DNA from 2 places in the Halomonas sp. HMF6819 genome. Region 2 is predicted to be linked to the other one. Evidence: predicted binding sites of a transcription regulator. Region 2 holds the regulator's gene; the other holds the start of a gene.

Region 1 (14,829 bases), on a different contig from region 2:
ACCCGGAGGCGCTGGCCATGGCGCTGATTAGCGATAACAGCGAACAGCTTCAAAACGGTGATTACTCGCTGACCGGCCAAATGACGCCGGATGATGAGTACCTTTCCTACTCGAGCACGCTCTACGCCGGCGACCGTGCCCAAACCCACGCGCTGCTGCAGCTTTCCCGCAACGAGTTGCTGGGCGCCTATCGGTCGCTGCACTGGCAGCTTTTGGGCATCGTGGTACTGATTTTGATCTTCACCGCAGCGGTGGCCATGTGGAGTGCGCGCAGCATCAGCAGACCGCTGATGGCGCTGGCCTCTGCGGCAAAGCAGATCGGCCGGGGCGAGCGCGTCGAAACACTTGCCGGCGGTTCCCAGCGCAGCGAAACCGGCCAGCTCGCCTCGACCCTTTTGACCATGCAAGACGAAATCGCCAAGCGCGAAGAGGTGCTGCATTACCAGTCGCGACACGACCTGCTGACGGAACTTCCCAACCGCATGAGCGCCGAGGAGGACATGGGCCGGCTGATCAGCACCGGCGCGCCGTTCATCCTGATGCGCCTTTCGATCAACAACTTTCGCGACATCAAGGACACCTTTGGCTACGCGCTCGGCGATATCGTGTTGATGACGCTGGCCAAGCGCTTGAAGCAGCTCGACGAAGGCGAAAGCACCGCCTATCGCTTGGACGGCGACGAGCTACTGCTGATGCGCCTGGAGAACGAAACCCGGCCGGTGTGGCGCGACTGGCTATTCGCGGCGCTGGCGCAACCCATTCATCTGGACCAGTCGCCGGTATCGCCGTCGCTCAGCGTGGGTGAGGTGCACTACCCTACCCATGGCGACAACCCTCAACATTTGCTGCGTCGGGCTGATATCGCACTCGATATGGCCAAACGCAAGCGCAGTGTTTACCAGTGCTATCAGCAGGGCCAGGACGAGCAGCACCAGCGCCAGCTAACGTTGATTCGCGATCTAAAGCGCGCCGTCGACCAGAGCGAGCTTTGGATGGCGTATCAACCCAAGGTCAATACGCGTACCGGGCGGGTCAATCAGTGTGAAGCGCTGATGCGCTGGCAGCACCCAACGCTTGGCTTCATTCCACCGGACGAGTTCATCGAGCTTGCCGAGCGCTCGGGCCAAATCGGCATGCTGACCAGCTGGATGCTCTCTCACATATGCGCGCAGCTCGCTCGCTGGAAGGAGCACGATTACTACCTATCGGTGGCGGTCAATCTGTCGACCAGCGACGTGATGGACCCGGGGCTTTGCCAGCGTATCGCGTCGCTTTTGAAACAGCACCGGCTCGATGCTCGACAGCTCAGTGTCGAGGTGACCGAAAGCGCGATGATGCAGGATGTAGAGGTCGCCACAAGAACGTTGCTCGAACTCGGAGGCATGGGATTGAGCATCGCCATCGACGACTACGGCACCGGCTATTCGTCGCTGGCTCAGATCAAGCGGCTGCCGGTCAACGAGCTCAAGATCGACAAGTCTTTTGTGCTGGCTCTGGACACCCAAGCAGACGATTTCACCATCGTGCGCTCGACCATCGAAATGGGCCATAGCCTTGGGCTCAAGGTCGTCGCTGAAGGGGTCGAAAACCGCGCCAGCGCCGAGCTTTTAAGCGAGGTGGGCTGCGACTACCTGCAGGGCTACTGGATCGCCAAACCGATGCCTTGCGACGCATTGCCGGCGTGGCTCGACGCCTTCGAGACGCTATCGCTGCCAACCCCGGCCCTGCCGGTTTAAACCTCGAGTACACCCGGGAGGGTCAGGATGTTCCGCTTCACCGCAACGCCATTCATCGCGCGAACGCTTTGCCGGCTGGCAGGCATCGCCTGTGTAGGCCTGGTGGTCGCGTCCAGCGGCGCCCAGGCTGGTAGTCGTATCATGAGCACCGGCGGCGTCAGCGCCATCGAAGGCGCCGCCGGCGGCGGTCTTTCCCCCTGGGCGGTGCTTTCCAGTACGGCAAGCGACGAGGAATTTGGCGCCACCGCCTTCGCCTCGCGCGCGTGGCTCGACGACTACCGCCTGACGGTCGGCGGCGCCAGCCTGAACGTTTATGACCAGGTGGAGCTCTCTTACGCCCGCCAGCGATTCGAGCTGCAAACCCTGGGCGGAGAGCTCGAACAGGACATATTCGGTGCCAAGGTGCGCTTGTTCGGTGACGTGCTGTATCACCCGCTGGGCATCTGGAGCGCGGGCGTGTTGCATAAACGCCTCGTCGATGGCGCGACTCCAACCGCACTTGGCGCTGATCATACCGAAGGCACTGACGCCTATCTCAGCGCCAGCAAGCTGCTGTTCGCCGCCGCGGCCGGACGCAACGTCATGCTCAACGCCACGCTTCGCAATACCGAGGCCAACCAGGGCGGTCTTCTGGGCTTCGGCGGCGACCAGGGCGGGCGCGAGTGGGTCGGCGAGGCAAGCGTTGGGGTGTTTTTGACGCCGCAATGGATCGTGGGCACCGAATACCGCCAAAAGCCCGACAACCTGAGCGTGGCCCGCGAGGACGATTGGCAGAGCCTCTACAGCGCCTACTTTTTCAGCAAGCACGTTTCGCTGACCGCTGCCTGGCTCGATCTGGGCGACATCGCGGGTCTTGCGTCACAACGCGGCAGCTATCTTTCACTTCAAGCAGCGTTTTGAGCGAGGGCGCGATGAATCAAATTTCTACCCGGACGTATCGAGCTCTGGCGCGCCGCGCCCTGCAGGCGGCGGCGCTGATCAAGATTCTCGCAAGCGTTGTCGGCTGCGCCCACACTGCCCCATCGACCACGCTTTACGAGCGTTTAGGCGGTGAAAACGGCATCGAATCGATCGTCGAGCGCTTTCTCTACCGCGTCGCCGACGACCCCGAACTGGTCGGCTTTTTTGCCAACACCAATATCGACCGCTTGGCCGGCTCGCTTGCAAATCAGTTCTGCGCCGTCAGCAACGGGCCGTGCCGCTACGAAGGCCCGCCGATGGAGCGCGCCCATCAGAACATGGGCATTACCGATGCTCACTTCAATCAGCTCGTGGAACAACTGGACGCTGCGCTGCGCGAAGAGCATATAGCGCTTGGCGCGCGAAACGAACTGCTGGGCCGTTTAGCGCCGATGCACGCCGATATAATGCGCTATCAGTAGCGGGCATTACAGCACCTTACGATCTTCCACCTTTCCATGTTCGGTGCCCGGGGGCAGCGGATGGCCCTTGGCAAGCTCGGCGCGACTTGCCGGTCGCACGTCGAGCACCTCGACCTCATAGCCAAGCGTTCGCCCGGCCAGCGGGTGGTTCATATCAACGCGCACGCTGTCGCCTTCGACGGCCAGCACGGTCACGATTTGCGGGCCCGCCTCGCCCTCGGTTTGAAAGCGGCTGCCGGGGCTTAGCTCGGCGCCGCTAAAGGCGGTCTTAGCAAGCATTTTCACCAGCGCCTCGTCGCGCGGCCCGTAGGCATCGACGGGGGCCAGCGTCACGCTAAACGTGTCGCCTGTGGCCTTGCCCGCCAAAGCGCGCTCGAGCCCGGGCAGAATATTGTCGTGGGCGTGCAGGTACTCCAGCGGCTTTTGGCGCGCACGGGAGTCGTCGAGCACCTGGGAGGCGCCGGTGTGGGAAACGTCGCTCAATACATAGTGCAGGGTCACGACCTGATGGGGCGTAATCGACACGGAAAACTCCTCTCCGGTAAGCTGTCGGTTCTTTCAGGCGAGCAGTTTAGCATTGACGCCTTCTACCAAGGCCACCCCGCCCGGTTTTTTCTGGAGTTTCTCGACGATGGCAATCCCTACCCCCAGGCGCAGTTGGAAAAGCGCTCTGGCCGTCTATTTCTGCGCGCCGGTCATGACCATGCTGTTTTTGGGATTTTCCGCCGGGCTGCCCTTTCTGCTGGTGTTTTCCACGCTGTCGGCCTGGCTTCGAAGCGACGGTGTCGAGGTCGCCGCGATCGGCTTTTTCTCCTGGATCGGCATTCTCTACTCGATCAAGTTCTTCTGGGCGCCGGTGGTCGACCGCCTGCAATTACCGGTGCTCGGCCGCATGCTCGGCCAGCGCCGGGGCTGGATGCTGCTGGCCCAGGCGTTAATCGCCGCGGGGCTCGTGGGCATGGCCGGCGTCGACCCGGTGGGGCATCTAGGCCTAGTGGCGGCCTTTGCGCTGCTGGTCGCTTTCGGCTCCGCCACCCAGGATATCGCCGTGGACGCCTACCGGATCGAGTCGGCAAACGACGATCTGCAGGCGGCGATGTCCTCGACCTACATCATCGGCTACCGCTGCGGGCTGATCGCCGCCGGCGCCGGGGCGCTCTATCTCGCAGCGCACTTCTCCTGGCAAACGGCGTACCTGAGCATGGCCGGACTGATGGCGGTGGGCGCGCTGACCGTGCTGATTCGCCCGGAGCCGCCGCGCGCTGCGCTTTCGATTCAGCTCGTACGCGAGCCCAGCGTGCGCGCGTTTCTGCGCCAAAGCCGCGGCCGACCAAACTGGCTTCGCCGCATTACTGCCTGGGCAATCGGCGCGATAGTATGTCCGTTTCTCGATTTCTTTCGCCGCTTTGGCGTCAAGGCGCTGGGGCTTTTGGTGTTTATCGCGGTGTTTCGCATTAGCGATCTGGCCATGGGCTCGATGGCGAACCCGCTCTATATCGATCTCGGCTTTTCGCTCGAAACCATCGCCACGGTGACCAACATCTTCGGCATCGCGATGAGCATCGCCGGCGGGATTTTAGGCGGGCTGTTGGTGGCGCGCTATGGCGTCAAACCGCTTCTGATCGTCGGCGCCGCGTTCGTCATGGTGACCAACCTGCTTTTCACCGTGCTTTCGCTGGTCGGCGCCGCGGTGCCGATGCTGGTGGTGACCATTATCGGCGACAACCTCGCCAACGGGTTGGCAAGCGCCGTGTTCATCGCGTTTTTGTCGAGTTTGACCTCGAAAGCCTACACCGCGACCCAGTACGCGCTTTTTTCATCGCTGATGACGCTACCGGGCAAGTTTTTGAGCGGCTTTGGGGGGCTGGTGGTGGCAAGCCACGGGTACGCCACCTTTTTCGTGGTGGCGACCGTGCTGGGGCTGCCGGCGGTGCTGCTCGCGGTGTGGGTCAACCGGGACCGCGACCTGTTTGACGCGCCGAAACGCTAGCCGAAAAACCGGCCGGAAGGCGCGATCAGGACGCGCCGGCCTTTGATCGGCGCTGCTCGAGCCACTCGAGCGCGCCATTGGTGGTACGCCACTGATCGCGCATCAGCGTACGGTACTGCCACGCCTCGGCGCGTGAGCCCGGGTCAACCTGGCCGTCGGCGTGAGGGTGCGAGGGCTTGGGGCTTTCGGCGCACAAAAGCTCCAGCGCGTAGCGATTGTGGGCCAAGGCCAGTTTCAGCGCGTCTTCCGCATTGCCATGCTCGCCAAGGCGGTAGAGCGCCAGCGTGCGTCCCATCAAAAGCCCCAGCACCTGGGAGCCGTCGTCTTTTTCGCACGCCTCGGTGAGCGTGAGCGCCTCCTGATTGCGGTCATCGCGCAGAAGCTGGTCGAGCACCAGCTCCTTGAGACCCAGGCTATCTTCGCGATCGATCGCCAGCAGCTCCTCGGCAAGCTCCCGGGAGTGCTGGCGGGCGCCGCGCTCCATTCCGACCACCAGCGCAAGGCCGGTGCGCAGCAGCATGACGTTGTGCGCATCGTCCCAGCAGAGACTCCCCTCTCCGGCGGCGCGGGCCTGCTGCAGCCAGCGTGAAAGCCGTACCGCCAGCGGCTCCAGTAGGCTCGGCGCCATCCAAGGGAGGCTGCCAAAGCGGCTGGTCAGCGCCAGGGTCACATCCTGTACGACCTGGGGGGCGTCAAGCCACTCAGGGTGCGCGCAAAGCTCGGACATCCACTCCACCGCGTTGCCCCAAGGGTCGTCGCGAAAACCGAGCGCCACGTCGTCATCGACCCACACCTGAAACTGCTCGTGCCAAGCGGCAAAGAGCGTCTCTTCGCGGGCGGTGGTGGTGTAGTGAAGGCGCTCGCCGTTCTCGGAAGGTTTGATATCGAGCTTCGGCGCGGTGGGAAGGGCTGCCAGCAGCGACTGCAGCGAAATCAGCGGCGTGGCGAGATCCTCTTCTGCGCTCAACAGTTGATCGGCCAGGGTTGCGCCGGGGTTGTCCGCCAGCGCCGAGAGAAACTCGAGCTGCTCTTCGTCGAGCCCGCCCTGGCGCGAGAGCCGGCGGTACCAGAAGTCGGCACGCTCGCGTGCTTCCTCTTCATGGCCTTCGTGAAGCAGTAGCATCGCCTCGATGTAGGCAAGCGTGGGCGAGTCCGGCAGCGCTTGCATGGCCTTGATAAAGGCACCGCGGGCGCTGTCGAGATCGTCGTTGTCCAGATGCATCAGGCACAGGCGTTCGAGCGCCACGCCGCGCAAAAACATCGGGCCGCGCTCCATGACTTCATCCAGCAGGTCGGCACGCTTACGGGTGAAGCCGCGCTCCTGGTAGATATCGAGCAGGATTTCGAAGGCAGGCTCGGCCTGGTCGGGGAGTCGCGACCAGTCGCTGCCGTCAAACAGCGACTCCAGAATCTGCATGGCGCGGCCGGTCTGGCCGCTTTCGGCGGCGATCAGACCGGCCTCGAGTAGGGCCTGGGCCGGTGCGCGGCGGCTGTCGAGCGCCGCCTTGAGCGTAGCGCCCTTCCACTCCTTGAGCGAGAGCATCCACATCATCTGCGCTGGAATCTCGGTGGGGAAATCGACACGCTGGCAGCACTGCTTGTACTTGCGCCCGGAATCGCACCAGCAAGGCTCGTTACGCCCTGGCGTGGCCAGGGGTTCGCTGGCGAAATCCAGCCGCTCAAGCGGCGCCTGGGACCACAGAATAGGCGCCAGCGCTTGAGCGGTGGCAATGTCGCCATTGAAAAACTCGGCGCCGCTCGCCCGCACCCAAGTCATGAAATCCGGGTAGTGTTCCTGCTGCCTGATTGCCGAGAGTGCCCCTGAGGCAAAACCCAGCAGTTGATCGACCCATACCGCCAGCATTGCCATCTCCACTGTTTTGAAAGCGCCATAGTCTAGCACGCCCCAAGGGCTTCACGCAGAAGGATTGGCGTGGCGGGAAGCGGCTGTTACTGTTCGGGGCTTACCGCCACGCACGCTTGACGCTCACCATTTTCGGAGGCGCGATGACCACCGTTTCACACGCCATTTGCCAAGGGCTGGCCATCACGCCGTACCTCGAAGCGCTCGCCCACCTGCGCATTCGCGTTTTTGCCGATTACCCCTATCTCTACGACGGCGACCTGGCCTATGAGGCTGAATATCTGAACCGCTACGCGCAAAACCCGGCGAGCCTGTTCGTGCTCGCTTTTGACGGCAACACCCTGGTGGGCGCCTCCACGGGGCAGCCGCTGGCCGACGAAGTCGTTGAATTCCGCGCGCCTTTCGAGGCCGCGGGGATCGACCCGTCCGGGGTGTTCTACTACGGCGAGTCGGTGCTGTTGCACGAATACCGCGGTCAAGGGCTAGGCAAGGCGTTCATGGCCGAGCGCGAGCGTCACGCAAGAACCCAAGGCTTTGCCACCGCAGCCTTCTGCGCCGTGGAGCGACCGGCGAATCATCCTGCCAAGCCCGAAGGTTATCAGCCGCTTCACGGCTTTTGGGAAAGTTTGGGCTACCGCCGTCAGGCGTCGCTTGCTGCGCGCTTTGCCTGGAAGGATATCGGCGAGCGCGAGGAAACCGAGAAGCCGCTGGTGTTTTGGCTAAAGGCGCTGGATTAACGGCTTACCGCTCGGCTGGCGCGACGACAGCCCAGTTCAGAAGCGGCGTGACGCGGGCGTGCATGTCCAGCCGCGCTTTCAAGCGCACCAGGTTCCAGTAGTGGCCGTTGAGTGCTCGCGACAGCAGCAGCGTATCCGCCGGCGGCTGCAGCCGGTCCATTGCGCCCCATACCTTGGGGGAGAGTTCGCGCAGACGCCGATGCACGCGCACATCGCCGAAGTCCTGCTCGCCGGGTGCGAACAAGGGGGCCACGCACTCGGCGGCCTCGCGATAGAGCGACAGCGGCGCGCCCTGGCCCTGGCGCCCGCCCATCTTAAGCATCGCCTCGTCCATCGCCATCGCATCCTTCTCAAGCGTGGCCTTCAAAAGCGCCATCATCGCCATGAGCCGATCTTCCGGCACGGTGATCACCGCGCCGAAATCGTAAATGATCAGCCGCCCTTGCGCATCGGCGGCGAAGTTACCGGCGTGGGGGTCGGCGTGCAGCTCGCCAAAGGTGAAAAGCTCCTCGGTGATCCAGTCGGCAAGCGTAGCGGCCACTTGTTGGCGCGTAGCATCGTCGGCACTTTCGAGTCCCCTTAGCGGCGTGCCCTCGACGAAGCGCATGGCGAGCACGCGGGTACCGCAAAGCGCCATCAGCGGCTCGGGAATGATCAGCCGCGAATCATAGGCGTAGCGCGCCCGGTAGCGCTCGAGCGCCCGGGCCTCGGCCAGGTAGTCGAGCTCGTCGCGAAGCCCAGCGGCGAGCTCCTCGAACATCGCGTCCAGCCTCGCCTGGGGCACCTTGAACCAGCGCCCCAGGCGCATGATGCGTTTGAGCTGTGCCAGGTCGCTTTCGAGCACCTCGGAAAGGCCCGGGTACTGAACCTTGAGCACAACAGTTTCGCCGTCGCGCGTGATGGCCTTGTGCACCTGCCCCATGGAGGCGCTGGCGAAGGGGCGCTCTTCGATCTCACGAAAGTGCTCGTCCAGCTCGCCGTACTGAAGCACGAGGGCCTCGCGAATGCGCGGCCAAGGCATCGGCTCGGCCTGGCGCTGCAGGCGGGCAAGCTCCTCGGCGAGATCCGGCGGCAGCAGGTCGTCCCACTGCGACATCATCTGCGCCATCTTCATGGCCGGGCCCTTGAGCTCCGAGAGCCCCTCGAACAGCGCCTCGCCGAGCGCTCGCCAATTCGCCTGGCCGCCCAGCCGGGTCTTCAGCATCGCGCCGCCGGTGCGAGCGCCAAGGCCCATCAAACGCCGTGTTCGTCCGCGATCGCGCATCGGTTTCCCTCATTGATCAATATGTCCAAGCGTGCTTTTTGCGCTCTGCGCCTGGTTCATCCTCTCTGTTACCATAGGCGCAATTTCACGACTCGTTAAGGTAAAGCCGGCATGCGCTTGATTATCGCCGAAAAACCCAGCTTGGCTCGGGCCATTGCCGATGCGCTGCCGGGCAGTGGCCAGCGCCTGGACGGCGCCATCGCCTGCGGCGATACCACCGTGACCTGGTGTCTTGGCCATCTTCTCGAACAGGCCGCGCCCGAAGTATATGACCCCGCCGACAAGCAGTGGCGCCTGGACCGGCTGCCGATCGTGCCCGGCAGCTGGAAACTGGCGCCGCGCAGCAAGGCCCGCGGCCAGCTCGCCGTGATCCGCAAGCTGATCAAACAGGCAAGAGAGGTGGTGCACGCCGGCGACCCGGACCGCGAAGGGCAACTGCTAGTGCAGGAAGTGATCGAGTACCTGAACTACCGCGGGCCGGTGTCCAGGCTTCTGATCAGCGACCTGAACCGCCCGGCGGTGGGTCGGGCACTTGATAAACTCAAGAGCAACGCCGAGTACCAGCCGCTCTTTCAGGCGGCCCAGGCCCGCTCCCGGGCGGACTGGCTTTACGGCATCAACCTGACCCGCGCCTGGACGCTGACCGGCCGCCAGGCAGGCTTTGATGGCGTGCTTTCCGTGGGCCGGGTACAGACGCCGGTGCTCGGATTGATCGTGCGCCGCGATAACGCCATTCGCGACTTCAGGCCCTACCCGTTCTACCCGCTCCGGGTGGATCTTCAGGTGGCCCAGGGCCAGCTTCGCGCCTGGTGGGTGCCGACTGAGCGCCAGCCGCTGGACGACCAGGGCCGGCTAATCGAGCGCGCCCCGGCGGATGCGCTGGCGGCGAGGCTTTCCGGCGCCGAGGGCCGGCTTGGCAAACTCGAACAAAGCGAGAAGCGCCAGAACGCGCCGCTGCCCTACTCGCTTTCTGCACTTCAAGTAGACGCCGCGCGCCGCTTCGGGCTCTCTGCCCAGACGGTGCTCGACGTGTGCCAGCGCCTTTACGAACAGCACAAGCTGATCACCTACCCGCGCTCGGACTGTCGTTACTTGCCGGAAGAGCACCTGCCGCTCGCGAAAAAAAGCCTGACCGGCGCCTGCCAAAACGACCAGACGCTCGCCGGGTGGCTAGCAGGCGCGGATTTTTCGCTGCGCTCGAAAGCCTGGAACGACAAGCAGGTGGGCGCTCACCACGCCCTTGCCCCGACTGGCAAGCCCGCCGACTTCTCGGCCCTTTCCAACATCGACGGGCAGGTGTTTCGCCTGATCGTGCGCAACGTCATGGCACAGTTTTACCCGCCGCTTAGAACCTTCGAGGTCAAGGCGGAGTTTCACCTCTTGAACGAGGCGTTTCGTGCCCGGGGCCAAAGCGTGCTCGATCCCGGCTGGAAGCCGCTGTTCACGACAAAAGAGGACGCCCCGCCCTTGCCGCCGCTGACACAAAATGAGCCCTGCCAAGCGCTGGGCGCCGGTGTGGAGGAGAAAGAGACCCGCCCGCCGGAACCTTTTACTGATGCAAGCCTGATCAAGGCGATGATGAACATCGGGCGCTACGTGGAGGATGCGGAGGTGCGCCGTACGCTTCGCGACACCGACGGCCTGGGCACTGAAGCCACCCGGGCCGGCATCATCGAAACCCTGGTGCAGCGCGGCTATCTCGTGCGCAAACAAAAGGCGCTGCGCGCTACCCGTTTGGGCAGCGCGCTGATCGCTGCCCTGCCGTCCGCGGTGAGCACGCCGGAGCGCACCGCACTCTGGGAGCAGCGGCTAAGCGCCATCGCCGAGCAAAGCGACAGCGCCCCCGCTTTTCAGCAGGCGCTAATCGAGGATCTGCACGGGCTGCTTCAACAAAGCGACGCGGGCCGGCTGCGTTCGAGCCTGCAAACCGCCCAAGGGGAAGACGCCACGCCGGCTAAACGTACATCAAGGGCGCGCAAGAGCAGTTCGAGCACAAAAAGTACGGCGCGGCGCAAAAGCCCTGCCAAGCATAGAACGTCGCGTAAGCCTTCCTGATCGAAACGCACGCTATTACTGTGCTAAACACTTTAAAGCTGCAATTGGCGCTTCTTAACGATCGCAAGATAACGGTATAAAAATGGCGCATTTTCCCTTTCAGGCTTGGGAGCTTTCAGCCCCCAAGCACACCGCCATAATAAGCGGTTCATCACACCCATTGTCGGAAGTGGTGAAGAACATGCGCTCCGCTGGCGCGGTACAGCCTAAACCCACCAGTGGGGAGCCACTAATGCTAGAACAGCGCTTCACCATTGAGGGTCAGTTCGCCCTGCTCCCACTTGAGCGTTTGCTGCTCGCGCGAAGTATCGATCAAAAAGCGCGCCATCAGCGGCAGCTCATCCATCACCGCTTCCGGCGGGGTGGCCATGCTGGCCTCGAAATGGACGCGACGGCTGAAGTAGGCGTTGGCTTGCGCCTCGTTCATGGAAGCGTTTTGGGGCTCGATGAGCTCACTTGCCGGGGTATCGGTGTGGCGAGCAAAACTGTAGAGCGCTTCTTTCGATAGGTTATCGCCGTCGAAACCCATGTCGATCGTGAGCCGCGGGTTAAAATCCAGATTCAGCTCCGGCACTACGATATGGGCATCCAGCGGGTCGATACTGGCCGCAGGGCTGCTGGACAAAAACGTGTAGCCGTTGTCGACCGCCTGGGCCAGCGACTCACGGTAGCGCGCCTCGTCGAAGCTTGCCGGGTTTTGCTTTTGGCGATAGCGCTGGGCGGTCAGCATGGCAAAGGCTTCGTTGTAGTCCTGGAACGCCTGCATGTCCAGGCGCTGGGTGGCGAAGTCCATCGAGAGACTCCCCATCGAGGTCTCGCCTACGCCGAAATCTGCCACTTCGAAGGTGCCGGCTTGATCGACCCGCCGGGGGTTGTCTTCGAGCTCGGCGGAGGGCTTTGTGAGGTTATCCAACACAACGTCGTTCAGGTAAACGTTGAGCCCTTGGGTCGCAACCTCTGCGCGGGGAAGCTCGAGTCGCTGCACCACTTCGCTGCCCTTTTCGCCGCGGGTATCCATTTCGAAACGCGGCGTGGTGAGGCGCACGATGGATCCATCGACGTAGGTAAACCCAAGCGCCTCGATGCGCGTATCGACGTGCCAGCGCGTCTCGTCCTCGATATCAAGATCCATTACCACCCCGGTGGCCTCGCCGTCGAACGCCTCGAGGCGCAACGTATCGGCGGTAAGTTGGCCCTCAGCCCCGCTCCAGGATGCCACCATGTCGATATCGATATCGCCCTCGAAAAGCGCCTCGCTCGGGCGCAGAGTGCCGGTTACCGGGCTTTTGAACACGCCGTGGTCCACGTGCAGGTCGAGCTCGGCGGTCGCGTCTTCGAAACCGACGGCGCCGAGCGTGGCCCGCGCGTTGGTTTCGAAAAGCGAGCGGTCGATATCGATATCAGTGACGCGCCAGCCAGGTGAGGCGTCGATGCGCGCGAGCGCCTGGTTCAGCGATTTTTCCACCTCATTTCCCACTATCGCCTGCGCGCCGAGATAGCCGCCCGCGCCCACCACGACCACGGCGCCCACGATCACCAGCGCTTTCGAACTAACGGCCATGCCGCGCTCCTTCTATAGGGTTTATAAAAACAGGGTTTAAAAAACAGGGCTTAAAAATACGACGTTTAAAAAGCCGTCGAGCTTAATTTAATAATGATTATTGTTTCAATAGAAATCAGCGCCGCCCACCCAGCGGGTGTAATTAGCTTGCTCAAAATAGAAAGGCGCTTTGATAAATACACAATTGCCGCCGTTTGGCTTCCCTGGTAGTTTGATTTCGATCATGACCCGAAGGGTTTTCCGCTGTTTGCAGCGCCGCCGGGCAACGCCACTAAAAGCGGCCGCCGTACGTTATTAATCGCGAGCTCGTTTTCAACAGTGCCGCGTGCGCCTGCCGCTAGTGACGATAAACCCCACCTGTACGCTTTCACACTAAAACCATAACGCTCAAAGCGGAGAGAACGATGAAAGAAACGCCGAATTCGACCAAGGCGGGCGCGCAGCCGGCGAAGAAAAAGCGCGCCATGCCGGATGTGTTCATTATCCTGTTCGGCTTCATGGTGCTGGTACTGATCGCGTCCTACATCGTGCCCGCCGGCACCTATGAAAGAACGGTCGAAAACGGGCTAACCCAGGTCGACACTGAAAGCTTTCGCTATATCACCGCCGATTCGCTCAACGTCTTGGATCTGTTTACCGCCATGCACAACGGCTTGGTGGCGGCTTCGACGCTGGTCTTTTTGATTTTGATCGTCGGCGGTGTGCTCAAGGTCATTGAAACCACGGGGGCGATCAGCGCCGGTATTCACCGCTTGATCGCGATGGCGAAAGCCCGCCAGAACGTGCTGATCTGGATTTTTTGCGGCACGTTCGCCACGCTCGCCTCGGTGGGTGTGGGCGCGAACCTGGCGATCGCGTTCATTCCCATCGGGCTCTTTTTAGCGCGTTCGATGAAGCTCGACCCGGTCGTGGGCGTGGCGATTATCTTTTTGGGTTCCTACGCGGGCTTTGGCGCCGGCGTGTTCGACCCTACCGTGACGGTGACCGGTCAAACCATCGCCGAGCTTCCTCTGTTTTCCGGTTTCGTCTATCGCAGCGTTATTTTCGTGGTATTTCTGGGGATCACGGCTGCCTACATCTGCCGCTACGCCAAACGCATCAAGCAGGACCCGGCGGCTAGCGTCATGGGGGCCGAGGCCTTCGCGGGCGCCCAGGGGGATGAGCAGCCAAGCGAGGTCACGACCTTTACCTTGACCCACAAGCTGGTGCTTGCGCTGTTCGTGTTCGGTTTTGGTCTGTTCATCTTTGGCGCGTTCAACTATGGCTGGAGCATCCCGCAGCTCTCCGCCACCTTTTTGATGATGGGCGTGGCGACGGCCTGCATCGCGAGAATTTCGCCCAACGATTTCATCAAGCGGCTGATGAGTGGTGCCGGCGATGTGCTTTACGGAGCGCTGGTGATCGGCGTGGCCGCGGCGGTGATCGTGCTGCTGCGCCAGGCGCAGCTGATCGATACCATCGTGCATAGCGTGGCTACCTCGCTCGACGGCCACGGCAAGGTGGTGGCCATGGAGCTTCTTTACGGCTTCAACCTGCTGTTCAACGGGCTGATTACCTCGGGTACCGGGCAGGCGGCTATCGTCATGCCGATCATGGTGCCGATCGGCGATATGCTCGAGGTGACGCGTCAGGCCACGTTCATCACCTTCAAACTCGGCGATGCGGTGACCAATATCGTTACCCCGCTTTCCGGTACGTTAATGGCGTGTTTGGCCATTGCAAGGGTTTCCTACGTCGAGTGGTTCAAGTTCGTGCTGCCGCTGGTGCTGCTCTGGATCGTGACCGGCGCGCTCTTCGTCGGCGTAGCCGTGGCGATCAACTACGGCCCCTTCTAGGTTTCAAGCTTTTGGCCGATCACACACCGCTTTCGCCCTTGCCGGCGAAAGCGGTTTTTTCTGCCTCGATCAGACTCGCGGTAAGGATGCCCAGAAATCGCTCGATGTGCTCGGGCAGATGGCGATCCGCCATGACCTGTAGCTGCAGGTTGCGCTGTGCCAGTTGAGGCTCCTTGAACGGAATATGGACAAGCCCTGCCTTTTGAACGCGCCCACTGACCGACATCGCGCTGCAAAGCCCTACCATGTTCGGATGTTCGCTGACTGCGGTGTAGGTCACGCCCAGGGTATTACAGGCAATGCTCGGGTGGAGCTTGACACCGGAGAGGCTGCAGGCCACGTCGAACAAATAGCGCACCGTCGATCCGGTGTCAGACACGGTCAGCGGATAGTCGGCCAGGTCCT
Region 2 (14,829 bases):
GGAACCAGGCCGGGCGGTCGGCGTAGAGGATCGGCTCGGCGGCAGCGACTTCGTAATCCTCGACCTGGCCGGTCATTTCCGGGTAGACCGTCGTCATCAGGTTAAGCCGCGCCATGGAGGCCACGGCCGGGGCGGTCAGGTACAAAAGCGCGATGAATACCAGCGCCCAGCCCGCGGACCAGCGCGCGTCGGCCACCTTCGGTACGGTGAAAAAGCGGATGATGACGTGGGGAAGACCGGCGGTACCGATCATCAGAGACAGCGTGAACAGCACCATGTTGAGCTTGTTGTCCACATCGGCGGTGTAGTCCTGGAAGCCCAGGGCGTTGACCACATCGTCGAGCTTTTGCAGAAGCGGCACGCCGGACTCGGTGTGGGTGCTGAACATGCCCAACCCAGGAATCGGATTGCCGGTGAGCTGCATGGCGATGAACACCGCCGGAATGGTGTAGGCCACGATCAGCACGATGTACTGCGCCACCTGAGTGTAGGTGATGCCCTTCATGCCGCCGAACACGGCGTAGAGGAATACGATGGCCGCGGCGATCCAAATGCCCCAGGTGCTGGGCACTTCCAGAAAACGCGAGAACGCCACGCCCGCACCGGTCATCTGGCCGATAACGTAGGTGACCGAGGCGATGATCAGACACGCCACCGCCACCACGCGGGCGGTGCGGCTGTAAAAGCGCTCGCCGATGAAGTCCGGCACGGTGAACTTGCCGAACTTGCGCAGGTAGGGCGCGAGCAGCATGGCCAGAATCACGAAGCCACCGGTCCAGCCCATCAGGAAGGTGGAGTTGGCGTAGCCGCCGGAGGCGATCAAACCGGCCATGGAAATGAACGACGCCGCCGACATCCAGTCCGCGGCGGTCGCCATGCCGTTGGTCACCGGATGAACGCCGCCACCGGCGACGTAGAAGTCCTTGGTGGAGCCGGCGCGCGCCCATATTGCGATGCCGATATAGAGCGCGAAGGAGGCGCCGACGAACAGTAAGTTGATGGCAAACTGGCTCATTGGTTTACTCTCCCAGGCCGAATTTCTTGTCGAGCTGATTCATTCTCCAGGCGTAGAAGAAGATCAGCGCGATGAAGGTCAGAATCGAGCCCTGCTGGGCGAACCAGAAGCCCAAATCGGTACCGCCCACGGGAATGGATGCCAACAGCGGGCGAAAGAGTATGGCGCAGCCGTAGGAGACGAACGCCCAAACGACCAAACAGCTAGCGATCAAGCGAACGTTGGCCTTCCAGTAAGCAGCAGCATTGGATTTGTCATCTGCTATCATGGTGCTCTCCATTTATGATTTTAAGGTTGGAAAGTGTCCAAAAGCGGCCGGCGCAAAAGTGCCTGCCGCATCGAGCGTTCAAACGGTTCCCTTCAAAGCGATTTGTATGGCGGGTTATTGCCCGCTACTTTGCGTCAGACACTCCCTCCTCGCCACCTGACGCGATAAGTCGTACGCCCTAAGGCAATGTTATCTTAAAAACTCAGGCTAATACTGGCCAATAAATGGAAAAAAGAAATCCAGACTTTGGTATCACGGACTAAAGGCGCTATTGGCAATCTGCCAAATAACGCTAAATTACTCTATACAATGGCGTTTTAAGGCGCCTTGAGTACGACTTTGGTAAGGAGTCGACGATAGTCTATAAACCGAATTGACCTCCTTTTGAATATTGCTAGTCGATAGTCGTAACTCTTTTTTAGAACGTTTTATTCAAACTCGAGGACCTTTCTAAAAGTACTTTATAGGCGCCGATTTTATAGACTTTAGTAACAAGAGTTAGTCATAAGAACTGGTCTTAAGAGCTGGTCTTAAAAACCAGCCATAAGAACAATCAGCTAACGTTGCACTATCCACGGGTGAACACGTTTTAACCAGCTCGCGCCCATCTTTGAGCTTTTATTGTCGGATCCAGCGCGAGCGTGGCTTTTTTAAGCAGGTGACGCATGATCGAGGTCGATCTTTCAAGGCTGCCGTTTTCCTTGCTCGACGAGGCGGGTAAGGCGCGGGTGCGTGACGGGCTCGATCTCGCCTACTTCGACACCGGTGACGTCATTCTCGACGCCGGCCAGCCCGGCGAAGGCGTTTTCATCATTCATAAGGGCGAGGTCGCCGAGCTCGACCCGGCAGAGCCCAACGCCCAAGCGCGTATCGGCCACTACACCGAAGGCGATTTGTTCGGGGCGATCAGCCTTTTGAACGGCAAGAGCCGCTACCGCTTCGAAGCGGAGCAGGAAACGCTTTGCTACGTGCTGCAAAAGCAGACGTTCAGCGCACTTTGTCAGCACTATCCGGGCTTCGAGGCGTTCTTCAGGGAATCGCTCGCCCACAAGACCAGGCTTTTGGCCGAGCGCCGCGCGGTAGACGGCATCACCATGGCCGGCTTCATGCTGGCGCGGGTGAGTGAGTGCATGCGCGCGCCGCTTTTAGTGGATGCACGGCAGACGCTCGAGCACGCGGTGCATACGCTGCTGGAGCAGCAGGCCGATAGCCTGCTGGTGAGCGCAAAAGGCGGCTACGCCATGGTGACCAAAACGGATCTGCTGCGCGCGTTAGCGGTAGAGAAAACGCCGGCATCGACGCCGCTTAAGGCGCTGACGCCGACGGGGCTGGTCACCGTTACCCCGCAGCAGTACCTGTTCGAGGCGTTGGTGCTGATGACGCGCCACCAAATCGCGCGGGTAGTGGTGATGGACGGCGAAGCGCTCTCCGGGGTCGTCGAGCTGACCGATGTACTGAGTTACTTTTCGAGTCGCAGCTACGTGGTGGGGCTTCAGATCGAAAAGGCCGACGACCTAAAGGCGCTGGCCCAGGCAAGCCGACGCACCCCGGAGCTCGTGCAGGCGCTGATGGCCCAAGGGGTGAAGCTGCGTTTCGTCATGGAGCTTCTGGCGGCGCTCAACGCCCGCATCGTGCACAAGGCCTTCGGCTTTGGCGCGCCGAACGCTCCAACGCAGCGGTGCTGCCTGGTGGTGATGGGCAGCGAAGGCCGCGGCGAGCAAATTCTCAAAACCGACCAAGACAACGCTCTGATTCTCGAGGACGACCCCAGCTGGCCAAATGCTCCAGCGGCGATGGAGGCGCTCACCCACACGCTTGTCGAACTGGGCTACCCGCCTTGCCCGGGCAACATCATGGTCTCCAACCCGGAGTGGGTCGGGAGCGTGGCGACCTGGCAGGCGCGAATCGAACGCTGGGCCGAGCGGCGCGACGGCGACAGCCTCATGAAGCTTGCCATCATGCTCGACGCCCGGGCCGTAGCCGGCAACGCCGAGCTTGCCCGCCGCGTGCGCCAGGCGCTCTATGCGCGCTGCGCCGACGATGAGCTGTTGCTGAGCTATCTGGCGCGGGCGGCGCTGAGTTTTTCCACGCCGCTGACGCTGTTCGGCTCGCTGAAAAAGCGCGAGCACGGCATCGACATCAAAAAGGGCGGTATTTTCCCCATCGTGCACGGCGTGCGCACCATGGCGCTGGAGCGGCGCATCGACGCCGAAAGCACCTTCGAGCGCCTCGAGGCGCTGGTGGCCGACGGACGGCTGGAAAGCCGCTTCGCCGAGGACCTGAGCGAGGCGCTGGCGCTTTTTACCGAGCTCCGTCTGCGCCAGCAGCTGGCGGCCCAAAACGGCCAGGTCGCGTCGGCCAACCACGTAGTGGTGCAGAACCTGTCGTCACTCGAGCGCGATCTGCTGCGCGAGGCGCTGCACATTGTGAAGGAGTTCAAGGCGCGCCTGACCCACCGATACCACCTGGAGTACTCATAGCGGTATGCAATTAACGAATCGACACTTTTCACTAATCAAAGGCTCGCTGCGTGGTTTGTTCAAACGCGAAAGCGACCGCCGACGACTGACTGGTTCGCCCTTCGAGTGGCTGTTTCACCCCTATCTTGGCGAAGAGCTGGTGGCGCTGGCGTTTCGCTTCGCCCCTGCCGACCCGATCCTGAGTGTGGCGGCGGTGGTGTTCAACGAGCGGCGCGTGCAGACCCAAAGCGCTTGGGTGGCAACGCTTGCCGATCGCCACACGGTGGCCAGCCGTGCGCTGCGCCGCCATCAGGTGGAGACGCCGACCCCGGCGCTCATGGCGCCCACGGCGGAAAACATCGCCACGCTTGCCGAATTCATCGGCAATCGCCCGGTGGTGGGGTGGGGGCTTGATCAAACGCTGGGGCCGGTCAACCGGCTGTTCGATAAGCGGCTGGGCTTCGAGCTGCCCAACGCCCAGGTCGATATCGAACGCCTTTATCAGCGCCGTCAAAAGCGCTCGCCGATCGACCCCCGGCTGGCGCCGGATCTCGACCAGGCGCTTCGCCAAGCGCGGCTGGCGCCCCCGGGTGCGGCGTCGCTTCTGGGCGAGGCGAGCGCCTGCGCGCTTTTATACATGCGCCTGACCCGCGACTCAGCGCTAGAAGCGTGAGCGGCGCTCGACGTTATTGGGTGGGGGAGGGAGTCTTGTTAGAATGAGCGCCTTATCCTCATCACCGGCAGTGCGTACATCATGCAGCAACCCGAACATTTCGACCCCGTCGCTTTGGAGGCTGTCGCGTCCAACGGTTCAGCCGACCTTCACGACGTCAAACAGAAGCGCGAATTCAACAAGTTGCAGAAAAGGCTTCGGCGCGAGGTCGGCAACGCCATTCTCGATTACAACATGATCGAGGAAGGCGACCGGGTGATGGTGTGCCTGTCCGGCGGCAAGGACAGCTACACCATGCTCGAGATTCTGCGCAATTTGCAGCGCAACGCCCCGGTGAACTTCTCGCTGGTGGCGGTGAATCTCGATCAGAAACAGCCGGGGTTCCCCGAGCACGTGCTGCCGCGCTACCTGGACGGCCAAGGCGTGGAGTACCACATCCTCGAGCGCGACACCTACTCGGTGGTGAAGGAGAAAACGCCAGAGGGCAAGACCACCTGCGCGCTCTGCTCGCGGCTCAGACGCGGCTCGCTCTACGGCTTTGCCGAAGAGATCGGCGCGACCAAGATCGCGCTGGGCCATCACCGCGAAGACATTCTCGAAACGCTTTTTCTGAATATGTTCTTCGGCGGCACGCTGAAATCCATGCCGCCGAAGCTCTTGTCCGACGACGGCAAGAACATCGTCATCCGCCCGCTTGCCTACTGCAAGGAGGCGGACATTGCCGAGTTCTCGCGGCTGATGGAATTTCCGATCATTCCCTGCAACCTGTGCGGCTCGCAGCCGAACATGCAGCGTCAGAACGTCAAGGCGATGCTGGCCGAGTGGGACAAGAAGTACCCGGGCCGGCTCGAGAGCATGTTCCGCGCGATCACCAACGTCGCCCCTTCACAGCTGGCCGACCGCGCGCTGTTCGACTTTCAGGGCCTGGAAGCCAAACAGGCTGAGCTCAAGGCCGGGCGCATTTCGGCGCTCAATGTGGGCTAGCCAGGCGTTATTACACCGCTTCCTCGTCGGCCAGGGTGATGAGCCTGGCCATATCCAGAATGTTCACTTCCCGCCCGGATACCGCGACCACCTGCTGGCTTTGAAGGCGGCTAAGTATTCGGCTGACCGTCTCCACCGCCAGGCCTAAGTAGTTGCCGATATCTGCCCGCGCCATGGAAAGGCGAAAGCTGTAGGGCGAGTAGCCGCGGCGGCGAAAGCGATCCGAGAGCGTGGTGAGAAAGGTCGCCAGGCGCTGGTCGGCGGTCTTGCGCGAGAGTAGGCGCATCATGCGCCGGTCATCGCGCAGCTCCTTGCTCATGCTGCGATAAAGCTGGGTGCGAAGCTCGGGCAGCTCCTCGGAAAGCGTGTCCAGATGCTTGAAAGGAATTTCGCACACGGTGGTGGTTTCCAGCGCAATCACGCTGCCCGGGTAGGTCTCTTCGTCGATGCCATCAAGGCCCACCAGCTCGCTTGGCAGGTAGAAGTTGGTGAGCTGCTCGAAGCCCGAGCCTTCGCTGGTGATTTGCTTGAGGCTTCCCGAGCGCACCGCAAAGACGCTCGAAAAACGCTCTCCCTGATGAAACAGCGCCTCGCCTTTTTTAAGCGGCGCGCGGCGGCGGATGATCGCGTCGAACTGGCTGACGTCCTCGATCTGCAGCGCCAGCGGCAGGCACAGCGAGCTGAGACTACAGGTCTGACAGCGCGGGGCCTGCAAAAGCGCCGAGCGTTGGCGGGCGGGAGTCGACATTACCATCTCCTTATAAAGCGTACGTGCCCATTATAGGATTTTTGAGTAGCGCTGGGCGAGCGGTGCCGAAAGATGAGCATCGAAAGCCATCGCCAAATGGCGGATCAACAGCCGCCCGATCGGCGTGACGCTCAGCACCGCGCCCGTGCGCTCGATCAGACCGTCACGTTCGGCCTGGGCAAGCCGTGAAAGCGCCTCACTAAAGTAAGCCTCGGCGTCGATATCAAAGCGCTCGCCGATCACAGCCAAATCCAGGCGCATATCGCACATCAGCCGCTCGATCACCGCGCGGCGAATCAGATCGTCCTGGCTTAAGCGAAGCCCCTTGCAGGTCGCCAAGTGCCCACCGTCGAGCGCCGCGGCGTAGTCGTCGAGCTTGACCGGATTCTGGGCATAGACATCGTCGATGCGCGAAATGGCCGATACCCCTAGCCCGATCAGATCGCACTGGGCGTGGCTCGAATAGCCCTGGAAGTTACGCGTCAGCGACCCCTCGCGCTGGGCGACCGCCAGGCTGTCCTCGGGCAGGGCGAAGTGATCCATGCCGATATGCACGTAGCCCGCGCTTGCCAGCATCTCAATGCTTTTACGCAAGATGGCGAGCTTCTCCTCGGCGCCGGGAAGCTCGGCCTCATCGATACGCCGCTGCGGCGCGAAGCGCGCGGGCAGGTGGGCGTAGTTGAAAAGCGACAGCCGGGCCGGGCCCAGCTCGATGACCTGGGAGAGCGTATCGGCAAAGCGGCGCTCGCTCTGGCGCGGAAGGCCATAGATCAAATCCACGTTGAGCGAGCCGAAACCGAGCCGGTGCGCCTCGTCCATCAGCGTTTCGGTCAATTGCCTTGGCTGGACGCGGTTGATCGCCCGCTGCACGTCCGGGTCCAGGTCCTGCACGCCCAGGCTCAGCCGGTTGAAGCCGAGCGACTGCAAATGGCGCAGGGTGAACACGTCCGCCTCGCGCGGGTCGATCTCGATGGCGTAGTCGCGGTGCGGATCGCTGGAGAGCCCGAAGCGTGCATCGAGGCGATCGATCAGATCGCCCATTTGCGACAGCGTCAAAAAGGTCGGCGTGCCGCCGCCCCAGTGAAGCTGCTCGACAGGCCGCGAGGTGTCCACGTGGCGCGCGGCGAGCACCATCTCCCGGTCGAGCCGCGAAAGGTACGGCTCGGCGAGTTGGCGATTCTTCGTGGCGATCTTGTTGCAAGCGCAGTAGAAGCAGATTTTCTCGCAAAACGGGATATGCACGTAGAGCGAGAGCGGGCGGCGGCTTTGGTTGCTGCGCTCGAGTGCCTGGGTGAAATCTTCCGACGTGAAGCCGTCGTGAAAGGCCAGCGCCGTTGGGTAGGAGGTGTAGCGCGGCCCGCTCGTGTCGTAGCGGCGCACAAGCGCCTCGTCCCAGATGGGGGCAAAGGGGGCAGCGGTCACGTGGGCACAGGTCGGCATAGGGGCTCCCGGGCAGAGAAACGAACGCCAGGTTCGTTCGATGGCGGCCTAAAGAGTAACCCGAGGCGTTTGGCGGCTTCTTGCGTCAGGTCAATAAAGCTCGTTCAGCATCAAATAAAGGCGTGACCGTCTTGCCGCAGGTTGCCCACCAGGGCGCTATTGACGCTTCCAATTCCGTTGCCCTATAGTTCGATGTTTTTAAAAATCGATTTTTCTTTCGATAAACGATAAGAAAACGATTGGCGAGACATTTAAAGATAGTGGCGAAAAGATAGTGGCGAGACATTTCCGAACGGATCATCGATCACTGCCTGCTTTGCTCCCGGATCCTGAGTTCCTGCCAACCCCTTGGCCAACTCTTCTAACCGCTCTTAAAACTAACTTATCAGGAAACAAATGCATGAAACTTAAAACGTTGCTGACCCTGTCCGCGCTCTCTGCTGCGATCACTCTGCCCGGCGTGACTTTGGCCGCCGATAGCTACCCGGACCGTCCGATCGAATTTATCGTGCCTTGGGGGCCAGGCGGTGCCAGCGACCTGCTGATGCGTCTGGTAGGGCGCCACTTGGAGCAGGAGCTGGACACGCCGGTGCCGATCATCAACATGCCCGGCGCGAGCGGAACTGTGGGCCTTCGCGAAGCATCGCGCCGCGACCCGGACGGTTACACCATCACCCAGATCCACGAGGGGCTTTTGATGGCGCACCACGCCGGTGTGACCGATCAGAACTGGGATACCTTCGAGCCCGTCGCCATGATGACCAGCGACAACTCGGTGATTCTGGTCAATGCCGATAGCGGTTGGGAAACCCTGGACGACATGCTCGAGGCCGTGCAGGCGAGCCCGGGCGAATACCGTATGGGCGTGACGCTGGGAGGCATTCCGCATCTTTGGGCGGTGCAGTTCGAAAACGCCACCGATACCGAATTTGGCTACGTCGGTTACGAGGGTACCGGTGAGCGCCTGCGCGCGTTGGCCGGCGGTCATATCACCGTGGCGATCGAGGATTATCAGTCGGCGGAAGCCTTTCTCGAAAACGGTGATATGACGGCCCTGGCCGCTGCCACCGACGAGCGTCTGGACGAGCTGCCGGACATTCCCACGCTCAAAGAGCTTGGATATGACCTGGAGTTTCTGGTGACTCGCGGCGTCGTGGTGCCCAAGGGGACACCCGACTCGATCATCGAGACGCTGGAAAGCGCCCTGGAATCCGTGGCAGAAAGCGACGCGTTTGTTAATGACGTGGCCAATGCCGGCGGCACCGTACGTTTCATGAACCGCGCCGACTACACCGACTATCTCGAGCGCAACGACCAGTTCATCGAAGACAACGCCCATCTGCTCGACTAAGGTCGGCCAATACTACATAGGACGACATCATGGAGCGTAAGAACCCCGACGCTGCGCTGCTGCCCACGTTGCAGCTGGCATCGTACGCGGTGTTTGCGGTCGGTGCGCTACTCATGGCTTCGAAGGCCGGCTCATTGCCGGCCTCTCGCTGGGAGCCCATGAGCGCCGGTACCTTCCCGCAACTGGTCTTCTTTTCGATCGCCGTGCTCAGCGGCGCCGCGTTCGTTTTCGAGATCATCAAGCGCGGCATTCCGCGCACCTCGTTCAAGACGGCGTGGCAGCGCTTTGCAGGGCTTCAACGGGTATGGATCAACTTGGCGTTGTTCGTTGCCTACATGGCCGCCATGCCCAAGGCCGGTTTCATCGTCAGCACCTTCTGCTATCTGTTCGCGGCCCAGCTTTATTTGGCGCCCAAGCGCCCGCTGACGGTGGTGATCGCGCTGGGCGTGGCGCTGCTGTTCTCGTTCGGGCCCTACTATCTCTTCGCTGACGTGTTCAGTATCTACCTCCCCCGCGCACGGTGGTAAGGGTGACCTCATGACAGATGCATTTCTCGCCGCCCTGGGGGGCGTCACCGAGCCCTATACGCTGCTGTTGATGGCGATTGCCACCTTTGCTGGCATCATCGCCGCGGCCATTCCCGGCTTCACCATTACCATGGCGATCGTGCTGACGCTGCCGCTCACTTTCTCGATGCCGCCCATGCAGGGCATCGCGGTGATGCTGTCGGTGTACGTGGGGGGCTTGAGCGGCGGGCTGTTCAGCGCGGCGCTGCTAGGTATTCCCGGCACGCCCTCGGCGGTGGCCACCACCTTCGATGCCTTTCCCATGGCGCGAAGCGGCCAGCCCGGTCGCGCGCTCTCCTTGGGTCTGTTCGCCTCGTTCATCGGCTCGCTGATCTCGATTGCGGTACTCATCGTCGCCGCGCCGCCGCTGGCACTGCTGGCGGTGAAGCTCGGCCCTTGGGAGTATTTCGCGCTCATCGTCTTCGCGCTGACGATCATCGCGAGCCTGGTGGGGGATTCGGTCTTGCGTGGGCTGATCGCCGGATTGGTCGGTATCGCCATTGCCACCCTCGGCCCGGACCCGATCATGTCGCGCGAGCGCTTCACTTTCGGTTTTGAGCTCTTGACCGCTGGCATTCCCTTTCTGGTGGTGCTGATCGGAATGTACGCCATGAGCCAGCTGCTCTCCGAGCTCGAGCCGTCACCCGCGCGCCAGGAAGGCGCCTCCGAATCGCTCATCGGCGGTGACATGCGTCCCCACTTGCTGGATGTGATGAAGAGCACGTTACTCAAGCCGGTCAACGTGATTCGCTCATCGCTTCTGGGCGTTTTCATCGGCGCCGTGCCCGGCGCCGGCAGCTCGATCTCCAACCTGGTGGCCTACGACCAGGCCAAGCGCGCCTCCAAGCATCCGGAAAGCTTCGGCAAGGGTGAACCGGAAGGCGTAGTGGCCTCCGAGTCCGGTAATTCGTCCACCGTGGGCGGCAGCCTCATTCCGCTCATCTCGCTGGGGATTCCCGGCTCGCCGGCGGATGCCGTGCTGATGGCGGCGATCATGGTGCACGGTATCAGCGTCGGCCCACGGCTGATTCTCGATCACCCGGATCTGGTCTACAGCATGTTCATTGCCATGGCCGTGGCCTCGGTCTTCATGCTGGTGATCGGCGTGGTGATGATGCGCGCCTTCATGCGTATTCTGAACGTTCCCAAATACATCGTCGTGCCGGTCGTACTGGCATGCTGTGCCATCGGCACCTACACCCTGAACAACCGCTTGTCGGATCTCTACCTGCTGGCGGCGATCGGCTCCATCGGCTATCTGCTCAAGAAGCTTGAGTATCCGTTGGCACCACTGGTACTGGGCGTGGTCCTGGGGCCGATCGCCGAAACCAACTTACGCCGCGCGTTCCAGACCAGCGCCGACTGGACTCTGTTCTTTACTCGTCCTATCTCGGCGCTACTGCTGGCGCTGGCGGTCGTCTCGGTGGTGTACAGCGTTTACGGTTACGTACGCCAGCGCCGGCTAATGGCCCAGCGAACTGCCGAGGCCGAACAGAAAGGTCCTTTCCAGGACAGCGCGTCTCAAGAATGAGGACTTTTGCATGAAACTCGACCCGTATTACTACCCCGCCGCCTCTCGGCGGACCGTCACCTTTGGCAAGCGCGGCATGGTGGCCACTTCGCAAACGCTGGCCGCCCAGGTCGGCGCCGATATCCTGCGCGATGGTGGCAATGCCATCGATGCGGCCATCGCCACTGCCGCCGCGCTCACCGTGGTGGAGCCGACTTCCAACGGCATCGGCAGCGATGCCTTCGCACTGGTCTGGGTGGATGGCAAGCTTCACGGCCTGAACGCCAGCGGCAGAGCGCCGATGGGCATATCCGCCGAAGCGGTGAAGGAGCAGGGCAACGAGAACATGCCGGCCCACGGGCTGGTACCGGTGACCGTCCCCGGCGCTCCCGGCGCCTGGGCTGCGCTTTCCGAGCGTTTCGGCAAGCTGGCGTTCGAGGCATTGATGGCACCCGCCATTCGCCTGGCTGAAGAGGGCTACGCGGTACTGCCTACCGCTAGCCGCCTCTGGGAGCAGGCGTACGCCCGCTATCGCCAGTATGACCGTCCGGAGTTCGCCCCCTGGTTCGAACACTTCGCCCCCCAAGGCCACGCCCCTCGGCCCGGCCAGGTATGGCGCTCGCCGGAAATGGCCAGCACCCTGCGCGCCATCGGCGAGACCCGTGCCGAGGCGTTCTACAAGGGCGAGCTGGCCGATGCCATGGACGCCTTCTCGCGCCAGCACGGCGGCTTTCTGCGCAAGGAGGACCTGGAGGCGTTCACGCCGGAGTGGGTCGACCCAATCAGCGTTCGCTACCGCGACCACGATATCTGGGAAATTCCGCCCAACGGCAGCGGCCTGATCGCGCTGCAGGCGCTGGGCATTCTCGAAGCGCTGGGCGATGAGCCCCATGACCCGGTTGAGTCGCTGCATCGGCGTATCGAGGCGACCAAGCTGGGTTATGTCGATGGGCTTCGCTACATTACCGAGCGCGAGCACATGAGCCTCACGGTGGATCAGATGCTCTCGCCCGAGTACCTGCAAAAGCGCAGCGAGCTGATCGCGTTCGACGCCATCGACCCTACCCATGGCAACCCGTTGCTGGGCGGCACCGTGTATCTCTCGACCGCGGACGACGAAGGCAACATGGTGTCGTTCATCCAGAGCAACTTCGAAGGCTTCGGCTCAGGGATCGTCGTGCCCGGCACCGGCATCAGCCTGCAAAACCGCGGGTGGTCGTTCTCGCTGGATGAAGAGCACACTAATGTGCTGCGCCCGGGTAAACGCACCTACCACACCATCATCCCCGGTTTCATCACCAGGGATGGCCAGGCCGTCGGCCCCTTCGGCGTAATGGGCGGCTACATGCAGCCCCAGGGCCACGTGCAGGTCGTGGCCAATATGCTACAGGATCACCTCAACCCCCAGGCGGCACTGGACATGCCGCGCTGGAAGTGGACAGAAGGCAAGACCGTCGAGGTTGAGCCCGGCTTCCCGGACCACCTCATCCAGGCCCTCGAACGTCGCGGTCATCGCATCGTCAAGTGTGTCGACGGCCTCACCTTCGGCCGCGGTCAGATCATCCTGCGCGATGGTGAAAGCGGCGTTCTCCAGGGCGGGACCGAACCCCGCGCCGACGGCGCCGTACTGCCGGTGTAAGCGTCCAGCCCTCAGGCCTTGTTCTGCAAGAGATTGGCACCTGCGTCACCCTAAAACGCTCAATGCGCGCATTGAGCGTTTTTCTTTGAGCAGTCTGCGGTTTTGGGCTATTGGCCGGCCTACGCATGCTTCTGTTCAAACAGGCAGCCAAAGCGTCCAGAGCTGGTAGAGCGCGAAGCCAATGATGACGACCGCGGCAAGGGTGCGGGTAGCGGGGTGGCGAATAAGCCCGGACAAAGCTTGCGCGGCCAGGCCGGTGGCCAGAAGCGCCGGGAGCGTTCCCAAGCCGAAGGCGCCCATCAAGAGCGCCCCCTGGGCCGGGGCGGCAGTGGCCATGCTCCAGGCGAGCATCGAATACACCAGCCCGCAGGGCAACCAGCCCCAGAGCGCGCCGAGCGCCACCGCCTGGGGCAGGTGCACCACCGGCATCAGCCGTCGGCCCAGCGGCTCGATCACGCGCCAAAGCTTTCGCCCCAGCCCCTCCAGCGCTAAAAGCCCCTTCCACCAGTTGGCGATATAGAGCGCCATTAGAATCAGCATCACTGCGGCAAAGGCCTCGAGTACCACCCGCGTCGCAGGGGCGAGGGTGACCAGCGTGCCAAGCGCGGCTGCCAGGGCCCCGGCCAGCATATAGCTTGCGATGCGCCCGAGGTTGTAGCCGAGCATCAGCCCGGCCATGCGCGCGGGGCGGCGCATGCTCGGCGGCACCGCAAAGGCCAGGGCGCTCATGATACCGCCGCACATGCCGATACAGTGCGCCCCGCCGAGCAGGCCGAATACCCAGGCGGCGAGCAGCGGGGGAAGATCGAAGCCGGTCGGGTTCACGGGCGCGGCTCGTCGCGCTCAGCGGGCGTTTTCGCCGGGCGGCGTTTAGGGGGCTCGGCCAGGTCGTCGTCGAACAGGATGCGGTGGGCGGGGCCGTCGAGGTCGTCGAACTGATCGTTGTTCACCGCCCAGAAAAACGCCCAGACGGCCAGCGCCAGCAGCAGCAGCGACAGCGGAATCAAAAGATAGAGACTCGTCATGCGGGCTCCCAGTGATGCGCGGGCAGAGGCTGGCGGCTACCGCGCGGGCCGCGTTTCAGCCGCAGGGCGTTTCCCACCACCACCAGCGAGCTGAACGACATGCCGAGCGCGGCAAGCCAGGGCGGCACGAAGCCAAGTGCGGCCAGCGGCAGCGCCAGGCCGTTGTAGGCGACCGACCAGGCGATATTCTGGCGCATCACCCGGCGGGTGGCGCGGGCAAGCAACAGTGCCTCGACCACGCGGGCCAGGCGCGGGCTCAGCAGCAGCGCGTCGGCCCGGGTTTGGGCAAGGTCCGTGGCGCCGTTCATCGCCAGCGACACGTTGGCCCCGGCCAGCACCGGCACGTCGTTGATACCGTCGCCGACCATCAATACGCGCTCGCCGTCGGCCTGTAACGCCTGAATGCGCGCAAGCTTCTCTTCGGGCGTGGCCCGGGCCTGCCAGGTCGCCATACCGAGCGTGTTGGCCAGCTCCTCGACGAGGGCGCGCTCGTCGCCGGAAAGTAGCTCCACGTCGATACCGAGCGCCTGGAGGTTTGCTACGGTGTCGGCGGCGTCGTCGCGGAGGGTGTCTTCGAGGCGAAACCAGGCGCCCGGGGCGAAAGCGCCATCGGCGCCTTGTCGACTGAGTAATAGCCACTGGCCGGGCCCGGGCGGTGTGATGGCGTCGTTTGCTGCGAACGCCGCCCGGCCGAGGCGCCAGCGTTCGCCGTCGAGGGTAGCGCTCAGCCCCTGATTTGGGTGGCGCACAACGTCGCACGCTTTGAGCGCCGGCTCGCGGAACGGGCGAAACGCCGAGGCGACCGGGTGCTCCGAGTGCGCTTCGATGGCGGCGGCGATCTGCCGGGCGCGGATTTCACTGAGCGCGCCGAGCGGTTGGGTCGCGGCCAGGCGCATCTCGCCGCGGGTGAGCGTGCCGGTCTTGTCGAACACCACGCGGGTCACGCCGGCAAGCGCTTCCAGCGCGTCCGCGCGGGTGATCAGCACGCCGCGCCGGTAAAGCTCGGTGTGCCCCGTGGCCAGCGCCGTGGGGGCGGCCAGCGCCAGCGCGCAGGGGCAGGTGACCACCAGCACCGAGAGCGTCACCCAGAACGCCCGGTCAGGGTCGATGAATAGCCAGGCGGTGGCCACGCAGAGCGTGACCAGTAAAAG

Evidence for each region. Region 2 encodes FNR, which switches genes on or off when oxygen is low (the NO sensors DNR and NnrR bind a similar motif). Its sites were predicted from a motif close to TTGATNTANATCAA; they were not measured.
Region 1: ACGLWX_RS00385 (YfcC family protein) is a predicted target of FNR. The motif match lies at 12,801-12,814, and genes of this name have one in related genera.

Annotation. Positions count from the first base shown of each region.
Region 1 is NZ_JBIQVY010000001.1:85,403-100,231, reverse strand. It holds gene ACGLWX_RS00435 (putative bifunctional diguanylate cyclase/phosphodiesterase) at 1-1,736, shown strand, start outside; gene ACGLWX_RS00430 (DUF3034 family protein) at 1,764-2,636, shown strand; gene ACGLWX_RS00425 (group 1 truncated hemoglobin) at 2,648-3,118, shown strand; gene ACGLWX_RS00420 (peptidylprolyl isomerase) at 3,125-3,643, opposite strand; gene ACGLWX_RS00415 (AmpG family muropeptide MFS transporter) at 3,750-5,108, shown strand; gene ACGLWX_RS00410 (SEC-C metal-binding domain-containing protein) at 5,134-6,972, opposite strand; gene ACGLWX_RS00405 (GNAT family N-acetyltransferase) at 7,116-7,709, shown strand; gene ACGLWX_RS00400 (ABC1 kinase family protein) at 7,714-8,973, opposite strand; gene ACGLWX_RS00395 (DNA topoisomerase III) at 9,085-11,028, shown strand; gene ACGLWX_RS00390 (DUF945 family protein) at 11,264-12,589, opposite strand; gene ACGLWX_RS00385 (YfcC family protein) at 12,994-14,424, shown strand; gene ACGLWX_RS00380 (LysR family transcriptional regulator) at 14,444-14,829, opposite strand, start outside.
Region 2 is NZ_JBIQVY010000002.1:141,675-156,503, forward strand. It holds gene ACGLWX_RS06595 (sodium:solute symporter family protein) at 1-1,015, opposite strand, end outside; gene ACGLWX_RS06600 (DUF4212 domain-containing protein) at 1,020-1,283, opposite strand; gene ACGLWX_RS06605 (putative nucleotidyltransferase substrate binding domain-containing protein) at 1,949-3,763, shown strand; gene ACGLWX_RS06610 (DNA polymerase III subunit epsilon) at 3,819-4,415, shown strand; gene ttcA (tRNA 2-thiocytidine(32) synthetase TtcA) at 4,497-5,399, shown strand; gene fnr (fumarate/nitrate reduction transcriptional regulator Fnr) at 5,410-6,147, opposite strand; gene hemN (oxygen-independent coproporphyrinogen III oxidase) at 6,178-7,587, opposite strand; gene ACGLWX_RS06630 (tripartite tricarboxylate transporter substrate binding protein) at 7,988-8,938, shown strand; gene ACGLWX_RS06635 (tripartite tricarboxylate transporter TctB family protein) at 8,968-9,465, shown strand; gene ACGLWX_RS06640 (tripartite tricarboxylate transporter permease) at 9,476-11,035, shown strand; gene ACGLWX_RS06645 (gamma-glutamyltransferase family protein) at 11,046-12,653, shown strand; gene ACGLWX_RS06650 (sulfite exporter TauE/SafE family protein) at 12,789-13,478, opposite strand; gene ccoS (cbb3-type cytochrome oxidase assembly protein CcoS) at 13,475-13,678, opposite strand; gene ACGLWX_RS06660 (heavy metal translocating P-type ATPase) at 13,675-14,829, opposite strand, start outside.